4 regions of the Pelagibius sp. CAU 1746 genome follow, and region 2 is predicted to be linked to each of the others. Evidence: predicted binding sites of a transcription regulator. Region 2 holds the regulator's gene; each other region holds the start of a gene.
What was found. Region 2 encodes PhoB, which activates phosphate uptake and scavenging genes when phosphate is short. Its sites were predicted from a motif close to TNTCATAAAACTGTCA; they were not measured.
Positions count from the first base shown of each region.

Region 1: a site for PhoB is predicted at 1,203-1,218, ahead of phnD (phosphate/phosphite/phosphonate ABC transporter substrate-binding protein). Genes of this name have one in related genera too.
Region 3: a site for PhoB is predicted at 1,509-1,524, ahead of AAFN88_RS17570 (CHAD domain-containing protein). Genes of this name have one in related genera too.
Region 4: a site for PhoB is predicted at 1,022-1,037, ahead of AAFN88_RS11555 (flagellar basal body rod C-terminal domain-containing protein). Genes of this name have one in related genera too.

Region 1 is NZ_JBDOQT010000001.1:1,478,824-1,481,695, reverse strand. It holds gene phnC (phosphonate ABC transporter ATP-binding protein) at 1-81, opposite strand, end outside; gene phnD (phosphate/phosphite/phosphonate ABC transporter substrate-binding protein) at 81-1,109, opposite strand; gene AAFN88_RS07095 (LysR substrate-binding domain-containing protein) at 1,357-2,229, opposite strand; gene AAFN88_RS07090 (2-aminoethylphosphonate--pyruvate transaminase) at 2,424-2,872, shown strand, end outside.
Region 2 is NZ_JBDOQT010000001.1:634,630-637,501, reverse strand. It holds gene AAFN88_RS02895 (bifunctional acetate--CoA ligase family protein/GNAT family N-acetyltransferase) at 1-1,391, shown strand, start outside; gene phoB (phosphate regulon transcriptional regulator PhoB) at 1,517-2,209, opposite strand; gene phoU (phosphate signaling complex protein PhoU) at 2,206-2,872, opposite strand, start outside.
Region 3 is NZ_JBDOQT010000002.1:133,306-136,177, reverse strand. It holds gene AAFN88_RS17570 (CHAD domain-containing protein) at 1-1,307, opposite strand, end outside; gene AAFN88_RS17565 (histidine phosphatase family protein) at 1,567-2,097, shown strand; gene AAFN88_RS17560 (IlvD/Edd family dehydratase) at 2,249-2,872, shown strand, end outside.
Region 4 is NZ_JBDOQT010000001.1:2,436,108-2,438,979, forward strand. It holds gene AAFN88_RS11545 (efflux RND transporter periplasmic adaptor subunit) at 1-215, opposite strand, end outside; gene AAFN88_RS11550 (PadR family transcriptional regulator) at 339-884, opposite strand; gene AAFN88_RS11555 (flagellar basal body rod C-terminal domain-containing protein) at 1,113-1,526, shown strand; gene AAFN88_RS11560 (hypothetical protein) at 1,739-1,906, opposite strand; gene AAFN88_RS11565 (hypothetical protein) at 2,426-2,560, shown strand; cobalamin riboswitch at 2,707-2,872, shown strand, end outside.

The DNA.
Region 1 (2,872 bases), 840 kb from region 2:
CGCCGGCAGACCGGCGGAGTCCGCGGGGCCAAGGCCCCGCGAACCCATCTGCGACGACATGCCGCCGTTTTCTCCGTCCATCAGTTCGACTTTTTGGCCGCTTTTTCAGCTTCTTTCTTGGCCATGGCGTCGAGCCCCTTGCGGTCATATTCCTCGCCGATCGATTTGGCGATCTGACGAATCACGGCCCAGTCTTGCTTGTAGGTGATCGGGAAGAAGCGATCCGCACCGCCGAAAGTTTCCTGCATCTCCGGGGTAAATCGGAAATCCCTGAAGGCCTCGCGGATCTGCTGGACGAGTTCGGGCTTGAGGTCATGGGCATAGGCGAACGAAGAGGTCGGGAATTTCGGACTGCGATAGATGATCCGAAAGTCCTCAGCCTTGACGACGCCGCGCTCGACCATCCGCGTGAACACGTCGGAAGCGACGGGCGCCGCGTCATAGTCACCGCTGTTGACGCCAAGCACGGATTGATCGTGCTTACCGGAGTAGAGCACCTCATAGTCCTGTTCCGGCACCAGCCCCTGATCCGGGAAGAGTGCGCGCGGCGCCAAGTTGCCCGAGTTGGACGACGGCGACGTGTGCGCGACCTTCTTGCCCTTCAAATCGGCCAGTGTCTGGTAGGGGCTATCCGTCTTGACGATGACGATCAGGTTGTAGCCCTGGAACTCGCTTTCGGTGCCCTTGACGGCAAGCGGCACGGCCCCTGCAAGGTTGACTGCGAAGCCGGTCGGGCCGGTGGAGAAGCCGGCGACATGCAGGCGGCCGGAACGCATCGCCTCGATCTCGGCGGAGTTCGACTGCACTGTGTAGTAAATGACTTTCTTGCCGGTTTTCTCTGCCAGGTAATCCTGAAACGGCCTGAAAGCATCCCGGTACACGGCAGGGTCCTCGACCGGCGTGTAGGTAAAGACCAAGGTCGACGGATCGCGCCACTTGGACGGGTCCGTCGGGGCATCCGCAACAAGATCTCCGTCTTCGTCGCAGTAGATCTCGTCAAGCGTGCCGCGGTTCTTGCACTCATCGGCTTCAACCGTCGACGCCTGGAAAAGCAAAGCGCTGCACATCAGGCCGAGACCGGCGATCAGTGCGAAAAATCTGGAACTCATGACTTCCTCCCTGGCATTCCTCTGCAGGCCCACCTCTTTTTTTCCGCAGCGCCTGATGCCGCGCGCTGTGGCTCCAGACGGGCGAACGATTTATTACAGTTATATGTAAGAAAACTTACAATTCATTCGCGGCGGCTGGCAATCGATTTGTGCCGCCGCAACGGCGATGTCCCGGCGCAGCACGCCTGAGAAGCGGTGCGCCGGCTTGGCGGCAACTGCGACGAGCGGTATCCCGGAACGGGCCGGATCATCCGGCCGCGGCGACCTCGCGGGCGGTGTCGAAGAAGGCCCTGATGACCTTGCCGCCGGCGCGCTCGCGCAGGCAGACCAGGGCCTCGTCCATCAGCACCTCGCAGTCGGAGAGGCGAACCGGCACCAGGCGGGAGTCCTGGCCGAACTCGGCGGCGGAGACCACGCCGACGCCGCCGCCGGTGGCGACGATCTCGCGCACCGCCTCGCGGCCTTCGGCCTCGATCGAGGGCGCTAGGGTCAGCCCGCGCCCGCGCGCCGCCGCCTCGATGCTCTGGCGGGTCTTGGAGCCGCGCTCGCGCAGCACCAGCATCTGCTCGGCGAGCTCGGCCAGGGTGATCGATTTGCGCCGGCTTAAGGGATGATCCTTGTTGGCGAAGGCGATGAGCGGGGTGGAGCTCAGCTTGATGACCTCGAAGTCGCGGCTCTCCGGGACCTCCCCCAGGATACCGACCTCGGCCTCGTAGTCGTAGAGCTGGGCGATCACCTCCTCGGAGTTGCCGGAACTGACCACCATCGCGATGCCGGGGTAGCGCTCGCGGAAGCGCCCCAGGATGTGCAGCATGTGGTGGGCGGAGTCCGCCACCACGCGCAGCGACTCGGAGCGCAGGGCGCGCGATTCAGACAGCAGCTCCAGGGCCTGCTTTTCCACCTCGAACATGCGCCGGGTGATCTCCAACAGCTGCTGGCCCGCCTTGGTCAGGCTGACCTGTTTCTTGTGCCTGTTGAAGAGGATGACGTCATATTCCTCCTCCAGCTTGCGCACCTGGTCGGAGATCGCCGGCTGGGTCAGGCACAGCGCCTCGGCGGCGCGGGAAAAGCCGCCGCAGATGGCGACGTAGTGAAAGGCCCGCAGTTGAACGTAGCGCAAGGCTCTCCGGCTCCGGTTCTCCGCCAGGGGGCGGTCAGAAAAGCGTCCACTCGACCCATCAGCATAACCTATCCAACTTATACAAAATAACGATTTTACAGATATATCAGGAGCGCCCAGGATGCCCGCCGAGGCCGGGACGACACCGGCCGCCGGCCCATCCGGGCCCCTCCCCCTTCAGGAGTTCGACGCTGATGACCCGTGACAGCGGCGCAGCCGTGCCCCCCAAACCCGCTGTGTGCGAGCCGCCCGCCTGCGGCGAGCCCTACCTGCTGACCCCCGGCCCGCTGACCACCTCGGCCAGCGTGAAGCGCTGCATGCTGAAGGACTGGGGCTCCTGGGACGGCGATTTCCGCGCCATGACCGCCGAGCTGCGCCGCCGCCTCCTGGATATCGCCGGCGATACCGAAGGAGCTTACGACTGCGTGCCCATGCAGGGCAGCGGCACCTTCTCGGTGGAGGCCATGCTGGGCAGCTTCCTGCCGCGCGACGGCAAGGCCCTGGTGCTGGTGAACGGCGCCTACGGCCAGCGCATCGTGCAGACCCTGAACATCCTGGGCCGCACCTGCCGGGTCATCGACAAGGGCGACTACCTGCCGCCGCGCGGGCCCGAGGTCGCCGCCGCCCTGGAGGCCGACCCGGC
Region 2 (2,872 bases):
GCGCCTTCATGCATCTGGAACGCTACCGTCACGCCCAATCGCTGCTGATGCGGGTGCCGCCCTCGGTGCCGGAGAGCGCGGCGCCGGACACCGCCCTGGTGCGCAAACTCGCCGCCACGGCAATCGGCGAAGGCCGCGAGTGGCTGAACGAGGCCGAAGCCAAGCAGGCGCTGGCGGCCTACGGAATCCCGGTGCTGCCGGCCGAGGTGGTGGCGACGCCCGGGGAAGCCGGCGCGGCCGCCGCGCGGATCGGCGGGCCGGTGGCGCTGAAGATCCTGTCGCGCGACATCACCCACAAGAGCGACCTGGGCGGCGTGGCGCTGGACCTGGAAGGCGCCGAGGCGGTCGAGCGGGCGGCCGAGGCCATGCTGAAGCGCATCGCCAAGGCGGCCCCCAAGGCGCGCCTGCAGGGCTTCACGGTGCAGGCCATGTGCCGCCGCCCCCAGGCCGAGGAGCTGATCCTCGGCGTGGTCGACGACGCGCAGTTCGGTCCGGTCATGCTGTTCGGCCAGGGTGGCACTGCCGTGGAGGTGATCAAGGACAAGGCGCTGGCCCTGCCGCCGCTGGACCCGGTGCTGGCCGAGGCGATGATGCAGCAGACCCGGGTCTACAAGCTGCTGCAGGGTTACCGCGACCGCCCGCCCGCCGCCATCGCAGAGGTCGCCGCCTGCCTCGTCCGCCTGTCGCAGCTCATCATCGACGTGGCCGAGATCACGGAAGTCGACATCAATCCCCTGCTGGCCGACAGCGAGGGCGTCATCGCCCTGGATGCCCGCATCCGCCTCGCTGGCGCCTCTCTCGGCGAAGAGGCCGGCAGGCTCTGCGGCGCCGACCGCTTGGCGATCCGTCCTTATCCCAAGGCGTTGGAGCAGACCTTCGCCCTGCCGGACGGGCAAAAGATCTTCCTGCGCCCGCTGCGCCCCGAGGATGCCGAGGCCCTGCGCGAAGGTTTTCGGCACATGGATCCGGAAGACGTGCGCATGCGCTTTTTCGCGCAGATGCGCGAGATGCCGCCGGACTTGGCGGCACGCCTCACGCAGCTCGACTACGACCGCGAAATGGCGCTGGCCGCCTTCCCGGCGCCAGGCGAGGACCACAGCGCCAAGGGCGGAGACCGCGGCGGCCTGGGCGTGGTGCGACTGGTCGCCGACCCGGACAACCAGCGCGCCGAGTTCGCCATCGCCATCCGCTCCGACGCCAAGGGCCGCGGCCTGGGCCGCGCGCTGATGGAGCGCATCATGGACTTCGCGGTGAGGCGGGGCCTCAGCGAAGTTTGGGGCGACGTGCTGGCCGACAACGCGCGCATGTTGGCGCTCTGCGACGAGCTGGGCTTTCAACGCGGCGCACCGGAAGACGGCATAATCCGCGTCCGCCGCCCGCTGCGCGAGTAACTGCTCGGAGATTGCGGTGCATCCTTCGAGATGGCGCTGCCGCGCCTCCTCAGGATGAGGCAGGAGCTTAGTTGACCTCATGCTGAGGAGTGAGCGTCAGCGAGCGTCTCGAAGCACGAGGTCATTCAGGCACTGGGCCGGTCGAGGGAGTAGCCGGCCGAGCGCACGGTGCGGATCAGATCCTCCTCGCCGCTTTGGTTCAGCGCCTTGCGCAGCCGGCGGATGTGGACGTCGACGGTGCGCGGCTCCACGTAGACGTCGCGGCCCCAGACCGAATCCAGAAGCTGCTCGCGGGTGAAGACGCGACCGGGGTGTTGCATCAGGTGGCGCAGCAGGCGGAACTCCGTCGGGCCCAGATGGATGTCCTGGCCATTGCGTTTGACGCGGTGCGCCGCCAGGTCCATGGCCAGGTCCTCGAAGGTCAGCATCTCGCTGCTCAGCTCCGGCTTGCTCCGGCGCAGCACCGCGTTGACGCGTGCGATCATCTCCGCCGGCGAGAAGGGCTTGGTGATGTAGTCGTCGCAACCGCTGTCCAGCCCGCGCAGCTTGTCGCTCTCCTCGCCGCGCGCCGTCAACATGATGATCGGCACGCGCTTGGTTTCCGATTTGCTGCGCAACTGCCGGCAAACCTCGATGCCGGACATCAGCGGCAGCATCCAGTCCAGCAGGATCAGGTCCGGCACCTCTTCGGCGGCCGCCACAAGGGCCTCCTCGCCGTCGCCCGCGGTGTTTATGCGGAAGCCCGCACTTTCAAGGTTGTAGCGCAGCATCGTGACCAGGGCCTCCTGGTCCTCGACGATCAGGACAAGAGGTTTCATGCGCCCTCCCCGTCTTCCGTGCCGCCTTCCTCAACGTCTTCCGGATTCATGATCTGGAAACTGGAGAGGTCGTTCTTCGGGCGGCCGCCTTGGATGCGCTTTCCGGTCGTAAGATAGTGTGTCGTCTCGGCGATGTTAGTGGCGTGATCGCCGATGCGCTCGATGTTCTTGGCAATGAACAGCAAATGCGTGCAGGGCGTGATGTTGCGCGGGTCTTCCATCATGTAGGTGAGGAGCTCGCGGAACAGCGCCGTGTACATCTCGTCGACCTCTTCGTCGCGGTGCCAGACGTCGATCGCGCGGTTGGGGTCGTGGTTGGCGTAGGCGTCGAGCACGTCCTTGATGATCGCCTGCACCAGCTTGGCCATGCGCGGGATGGAGCGCGTCGCCTCGTGGGGCGCAAGCTGGTTGAGGGCCAAGGTGCGCTTGGCGACGTTCTTGGCATAGTCGCCGATGCGCTCCAGGTCGCTCGAAATCTTCAGCGCCGAAATCACTTCGCGCAGATCGTTGGCCATGGGCTGGCGCAGCGCCAGGGTGCGCACCGCGTTCTCGTCCAGCTCCAGGTCCATCTCGTCGATGGCCTCGTCACCCGCGACCACCTTCTGCGCCAGCTCCGAATCGCGGCGCGCCAGAGCGTCGATCGCATTGGCCATCTGGGCCTCG
Region 3 (2,872 bases), on a different contig from region 2:
GTATAGCGCAACTGCTTCACGGCGATGCGCAGCCGGTGGCGCTCGGCGGCGGACAGGGTCTTGAACCCCTTGCCGAGTTTCAAGGTCTTGCGGTGCCGCCGGGTCTGCAGCGCCGCGGCCAGGTCCGGAAGCGGCCGTTTCAGAGCCTTGGCCTGTTCGGGGGCGAGCTCGGCGCAGTGCCAGCCGCGATCTTCCAGCCAGGCGCCGAGCCGCAGCAGGAAGCGGGTGTAGCGTGGGGCCGAGAGAGCCTCGCAGGCCTGCCGGTAGGCCTCTGCCCGCCGGTCCTGCGCCGCCGCGCGCAGCGCCGCCATGCCGGGGTCGCCTGGGTAATGCGCTTCCAAGGGCGCCAGGAGATCCGCCTGGAAGACGTCCCAGTCGCGGGCCGCGCCCAGAGCGTTCAGCGTCCACTTCGCTTCCGTCTTCAGCCATTGAAGCGTCTCCTGCGGCAGCAGATCGCCGAAGACCGACAGGGCGGAACGGAAGCGCCGGAGGCCGATCCGGAGCTGATGAACGCCTTCCGGATCTCCGCTCTCCAGGACAGCCGCTTCATTGGCGGTCCAGTGTCTGAGGCAGGCCCCAAGGATCGCCGCCAGGGCGTCGTCGGCCCGCATCCGGGCCGTCAGTTTCAGCGCTTCGGCGCGCTGCCAGGTCGGCTTGCGCCCGGTCGCCAGGGCATAACCGCGCGCCGACTTGCTGCGCGTCTCGATCCTTGTGGGGGCAATGTCCTGCAGGGTGAGGGCGAGATCGAAGAGCGCGCGCGGCGGCCCTTGCAGCAGTTCCAGCTCGATCTCGGCCAGGGGCTCGCGGATGCCGGAGGCTTCGATTTCTCCGCGGTCGAAGGCGGCCTCGATGGTTCTCGGACGGCCCAGGGAATCGGTGCCGTTCACCTGCATCACCTCGCGGTGAACGCGGGTGGTGAAGACGGGGCGCAAGTCGCCGGGGGAGATCAGGTCCAGTTCGGCGCGGATGGCCGGGTCGTCGACGATCTCCGGCCGCGGCTCCGGGGATGGCACCTCGCCCTCCCACTCGCCGCGGATCAACACGGCGGAAGCGGCGGTATCGCCGGTCTTCACCGTCTGGAGAAAGCGGGCGCCATCGCGGCGGATGCGAAGGGCGAGCCCCCGCTTGCGCAGGCGCAAGTCGGCGGTGTCGTAGTAGGTGCTCTCCAGGTCCTTGATTCTGGGCGCGCCAGCGCTGCCGGCTTGCGGCAAGGCCCGCCACAGACGCAGAAGCGTCTCCGGGGCGCCCCGCAGCTTCAACTCGGTTTCCAAGGGCGCCGAAGATCCGCCTGGGTTCGGCTTGGCCATCTGACGTCCGCCTCTCGCCTGGGGCCGGGCCTTTCCCGGCGGCCTTCCGGTCCGGCGGCCCCTTGCCCCGGGGCCGGCCTTCGCCGGTCAGGCCCCTGTATTCGCCCCGCCGAGGCACTTAGAATGGCCGCCGGCGGAGACCGTTAAGCCTAGTCGGGCTAGCATTGCGTCTCCGGCCCGTGCGCGGCAAGCCCGGAAACATGACAGTTTTGTTGCGGCCGCCGCATTTCTTTCGGGACCCGCGGACTCAAGGAGCGATATGCCGGAACTGCTGCTGCTGCGCCATGCGAAATCGGACTGGAAGGCCGCGGCCGAGGACGACTTCGAGCGCCCTTTGGCCAAGCGCGGCCGCCGGGCGGCGCCACTCATGGGAAAATACCTGCGCGCCGAGAAGCTTGAGCCCAACCTGGTGCTTTGTTCGTCGGCGCGGCGCGCCCGGGAAACCCTGGAGCTGGTGTCGGCAGCGCTGGCATCTGCGCCGGAAATCAGCTACCTGAAGTCGCTCTACCTGGCGCCGCCGAGCCGGATGATCGCGGTGCTTCGCCGCCAGAAGCCGGAGACCGGCCGTATTCTGCTGATTGCCCACAATCCGGGCCTGCAGAGGCTGGCGCTGGAACTGGCGCGCGGCGCAGCGGGCCGGGGTCATGGCGCGGCGCGGCGGCGATTGGCCGAGAAGTTTCCAACCGCGGCGCTGGCGCGGCTCCGGATTGCGGCCTGGGAAACTCTGGGCGAGGCGCCCGCCGAGTTGCTGACCTTCATCGGGCCGCGGGATCTGGAAGGCGAGGCGTGACTCCGGCGGGTGGGGGACTCGAATTCGGCGGACCGCTCCCGAGGCCGAAGCCGCAGCCGGACCCTGCGGGTCTTCGGGTCATGTGGGCGTTCCGGCCTGCGTCGCAGAGAAAACCAAGATTGGAGGAAGTATCCCCGTGAAGATCGCCAAGATGGACCGGCGGCTGCGCAGCCAAAGCTGGTTCAACGACAGGGACAATCCCGGCATGACGGCGCTCTACCTGGAGCGCTACCTGAACTACGGCCTGACCAAGGATGAGCTGACCTCCGGCAAGCCGATCATCGGTATCGCCCAGACCGGCAGCGACCTGTCGCCCTGCAACCGCGTTCATCTGGATCTCGCAGCGCGTCTGCGCGACGGCATCCGCGATGCCGGCGGCATCGCCTTCGAGTTTCCCGTCCATCCGATCCAAGAGACCGGACGCCGCCCGACCGCGGCGCTGGACCGTAATCTTGCCTACCTCGGCCTTGTCGAGATTCTGCACGGCTATCCTCTCGACGGCGTCATCCTGACCACCGGCTGCGATAAGACCACGCCGGCCTGTCTCATGGCGGCGGCGACGGTCGACATGCCGGCCATCGCGATGAACGGCGGCCCCATGCTGGATGGTTACTGGAACGGCAGGCTGGTCGGCTCCGGCACCGTGATATGGGAGGCGCGGCGCCTTCACGCCGCCGGCGAGATCGACTACGACGAGTTCATCGGCATGGTGGCGGCCTCGGCGCCCAGCGCCGGTCACTGCAACACCATGGGCACCGCGTCTTCCATGAACGCC
Region 4 (2,872 bases), 1.8 Mb from region 2:
TTGGCTTCCGTACGGCCGCGCAGCAGGTCGATCACCGCGTGCAGTTCGGCGCTCGACCTGCGCACGCGCACGGCCGGCGCCTCGTCGAGGGCCCGCAGGTCGGCTGGAGGCTTCTGCGCCTCGGGCTGGGCACCGCTCTCGCCGAGCTGGCCCGAAAGGACCCAGAGGGTGGCGGCGACGGCGAGCAGCGCCGCGAAGATGACAGAGCGTTTCATCGGGGGGCGCTCACGGTTCGGTGACAGAAGGGACGTTCGCTTGTGGGCATCATGTCGTTGTCTTTTCACGATACGCAGGAACGGCGGTCTTCGTTTCCGCCCGCCCTGCGAGTTATCAGGGCCCTATTCGGCCACCAGCGTGGCGGACTCGCTGATTTCGGCGACCAGTTCGTCGCGATGGGCTTCCAGGTAGTCGGCGGCGGCGCGGTAGACGGCGATCCCCATACCGCGCACGAAGGAGGAGCCGGGTGAGGCGATCATGCCGCAGGCGCAGTCTTCCATGCGATCCAAGGCCTCGCGGTACCAGGCGATACGCTGATCGATCAGATGGCCGACGCGCGCGGGCGGCAGGAAATGGGCAAATGACAGGATAAAGAGAAGATCGGAGCGCACGGCGTCCGGCGCCGGCTCGGCCATCAGCGCGGCAATCAGCGCGTTACGGCCTTTCGCCGTAATGGCGTAGAGCTTCTTGTCCGGCCGCTTGTCCTGGGCCTGGGCACGGCCGGCGATCAACCCCTCGGCGTTCAGCGCGTTGAGGGCCGGATAGATGGAGCCGAAGCTGGCCTGGTGAAAGTGGCTGAAGGGCCCTTCCTCGAAGGCTTTCTTGATCTCATAGCCGCTGGCTTCGCCGCGCAGCAGGGCACCGAGGCAGAGGGTCTTTGCATCCATTAGGTTATCGCCCAGAGTTCATGACTACTCGGAAGCGCATTTAATATATCGATCCAGCATATATCAAGCCTATATATGTTGGATGCCGGGCCGAAACCAGTGGGCGGCGGCGCCAAAGGCCGCCGGAGCTCCGGTGCTTTCATAAAAATCGTATAAAATTCAAATATTTGAACTTGAATGCGCAGGGGCGTAGGATCGCCTGCTTACTGTGGACTGAAGGGGTCGCCCATGATTGCCGGATTTTCGGCGTCTCTGTCGGGACTGATGGCGCAGAGCAAGCGCCTGGCCGTCTCGGCGGACAACATTGCCAACATGCACAGCCGCGGCGTGCGAGAGGGTGGCCCGGCCCAAGCCTCTGAGGCGGGGCGGCGGGGCGCCTACGTGCCCAAGCGGGTGGACGACGTCACCGCCGCGGGTGGCGGCGTGCGGGCCGAGGTGCGTCCGGTGGAGCCGCCATCGGTCGAGGTCTACGCCCCGGGGCGCCCGGACGCGGATGCCGCCGGCGTGGCGGCCATTCCCAACGTTAATCTGGCCGAAGAACTGGTGACGCAGATCCAGGCGCAGCGGGCCTACGAAGCCAATGCGGCGGCGTTCCGTACCCAGGACGAAATCACCGACAGCCTGATCGACATCAAGTCGTAAGGCCGCAATCCCGCTCCCTCGCCGTGCGGCGCAGAGGGCGCCAACGAACGAAACCGCGCCGGGCCGGCGGGCCCGCGCGGTTTTATCAATTCCATTTACCGAGGTGGAGACGGGCGGGGGGCGCCGCAGCGCGGCCTTTGCCGGTCCCGGAACCAATTGACGCCGCAGTCGGAAACCGCGGCGACAAGGTCAGGTAGGGAAGATCGCGTGCCTTAGGCGGCGATGCCTTCGCGCCAGGCGCTGGTGGACTTGCAGTTCTGGCAGACGCGCTCGCCCGGCCAAGAGCTCATGAACTCGGAGCTGCACATGAGGCAGTTCCGGCGCTTCTTCTCGTAGGCGCGGTCCGATTTCGGTTTGGAGTTTTTCGTGGAGTCACTCATGGGCGCGGTGATACCGGGGCTTGCATTTGAATGCAACAAAAATGTTGCACCGCAATGACGATTTTGCGCCGTTTTCTCCAAAAGCGGTATCTTGGACCGATCTTAAGAATAATCATTTAGTTCGTGACGCGGGACGGGACGCAGCCGGCGGGCGGTCCCGCCGCGCTTTGTGGAGTGGGGGCTCTCAATCCCGCTATCCAAGTCCTGTGGCGCGCCGCCGCCGCCGGCCGCCTCGCGGGACCGCGCCGATCGCCGCCAAGTGTTTAGGAACAAATTCTAAGATCTGTCCGGAGAGATTATTGGCCTGGGGTTGCCTGCGGACCGCTCCTGGATGTCGCTACCAGGCCAGTGATGGCGGCGCCTCCCGGCGCCCTGTCGTGAGGGCTTCTCGGCCAAATGGGGTTTTGCTATCCTTATTCCACGTGCGGGGTCCCCGGCACCGCGAGGGACGGTGCTCCAGGACAACGGGACCTTCCGGGAAGGAAGGCCATTCAGGAGCCGCACGGGGAGGGAGACAGCATGTATCGTTCGGTCATCGAGAGCGAGCAGGAAGGCAGCGAACGCCGGCGTCTTTGGCGCTGGGTCGAAGGTATCCTGGTCGCCGTGGTGGTCGTGGTCGGAGTCACTTATCTCTTTGGCCTGATCACGTTCTAGTACAGCCAGGTTCCACGCCTCTGCGTCCTGCAGTGCCTGCAGCGGGCGCCGGCGGGCGCGTTGCCGAGGGCGCGCCGGCGCACTGTCCGGTCGCCGATCTCGCAACACGGGCCGCGTGGAGATGTTGCGGGGCGGGGAGAATCGCGGTTAAAGTCACCCCAGATGGTTCCGCCAGTCCGAACGGCGCGGCGGATTAAATGGGAACACGGTGAGGCGTACCCTACAGGGACCGAAGCCGTGGCTGCCCCCGCAACTGTGAGCGGAGAGCGACACCCGGCAAGCCACTGGCCCTAGCGTGGGCCGGGAAGGCGG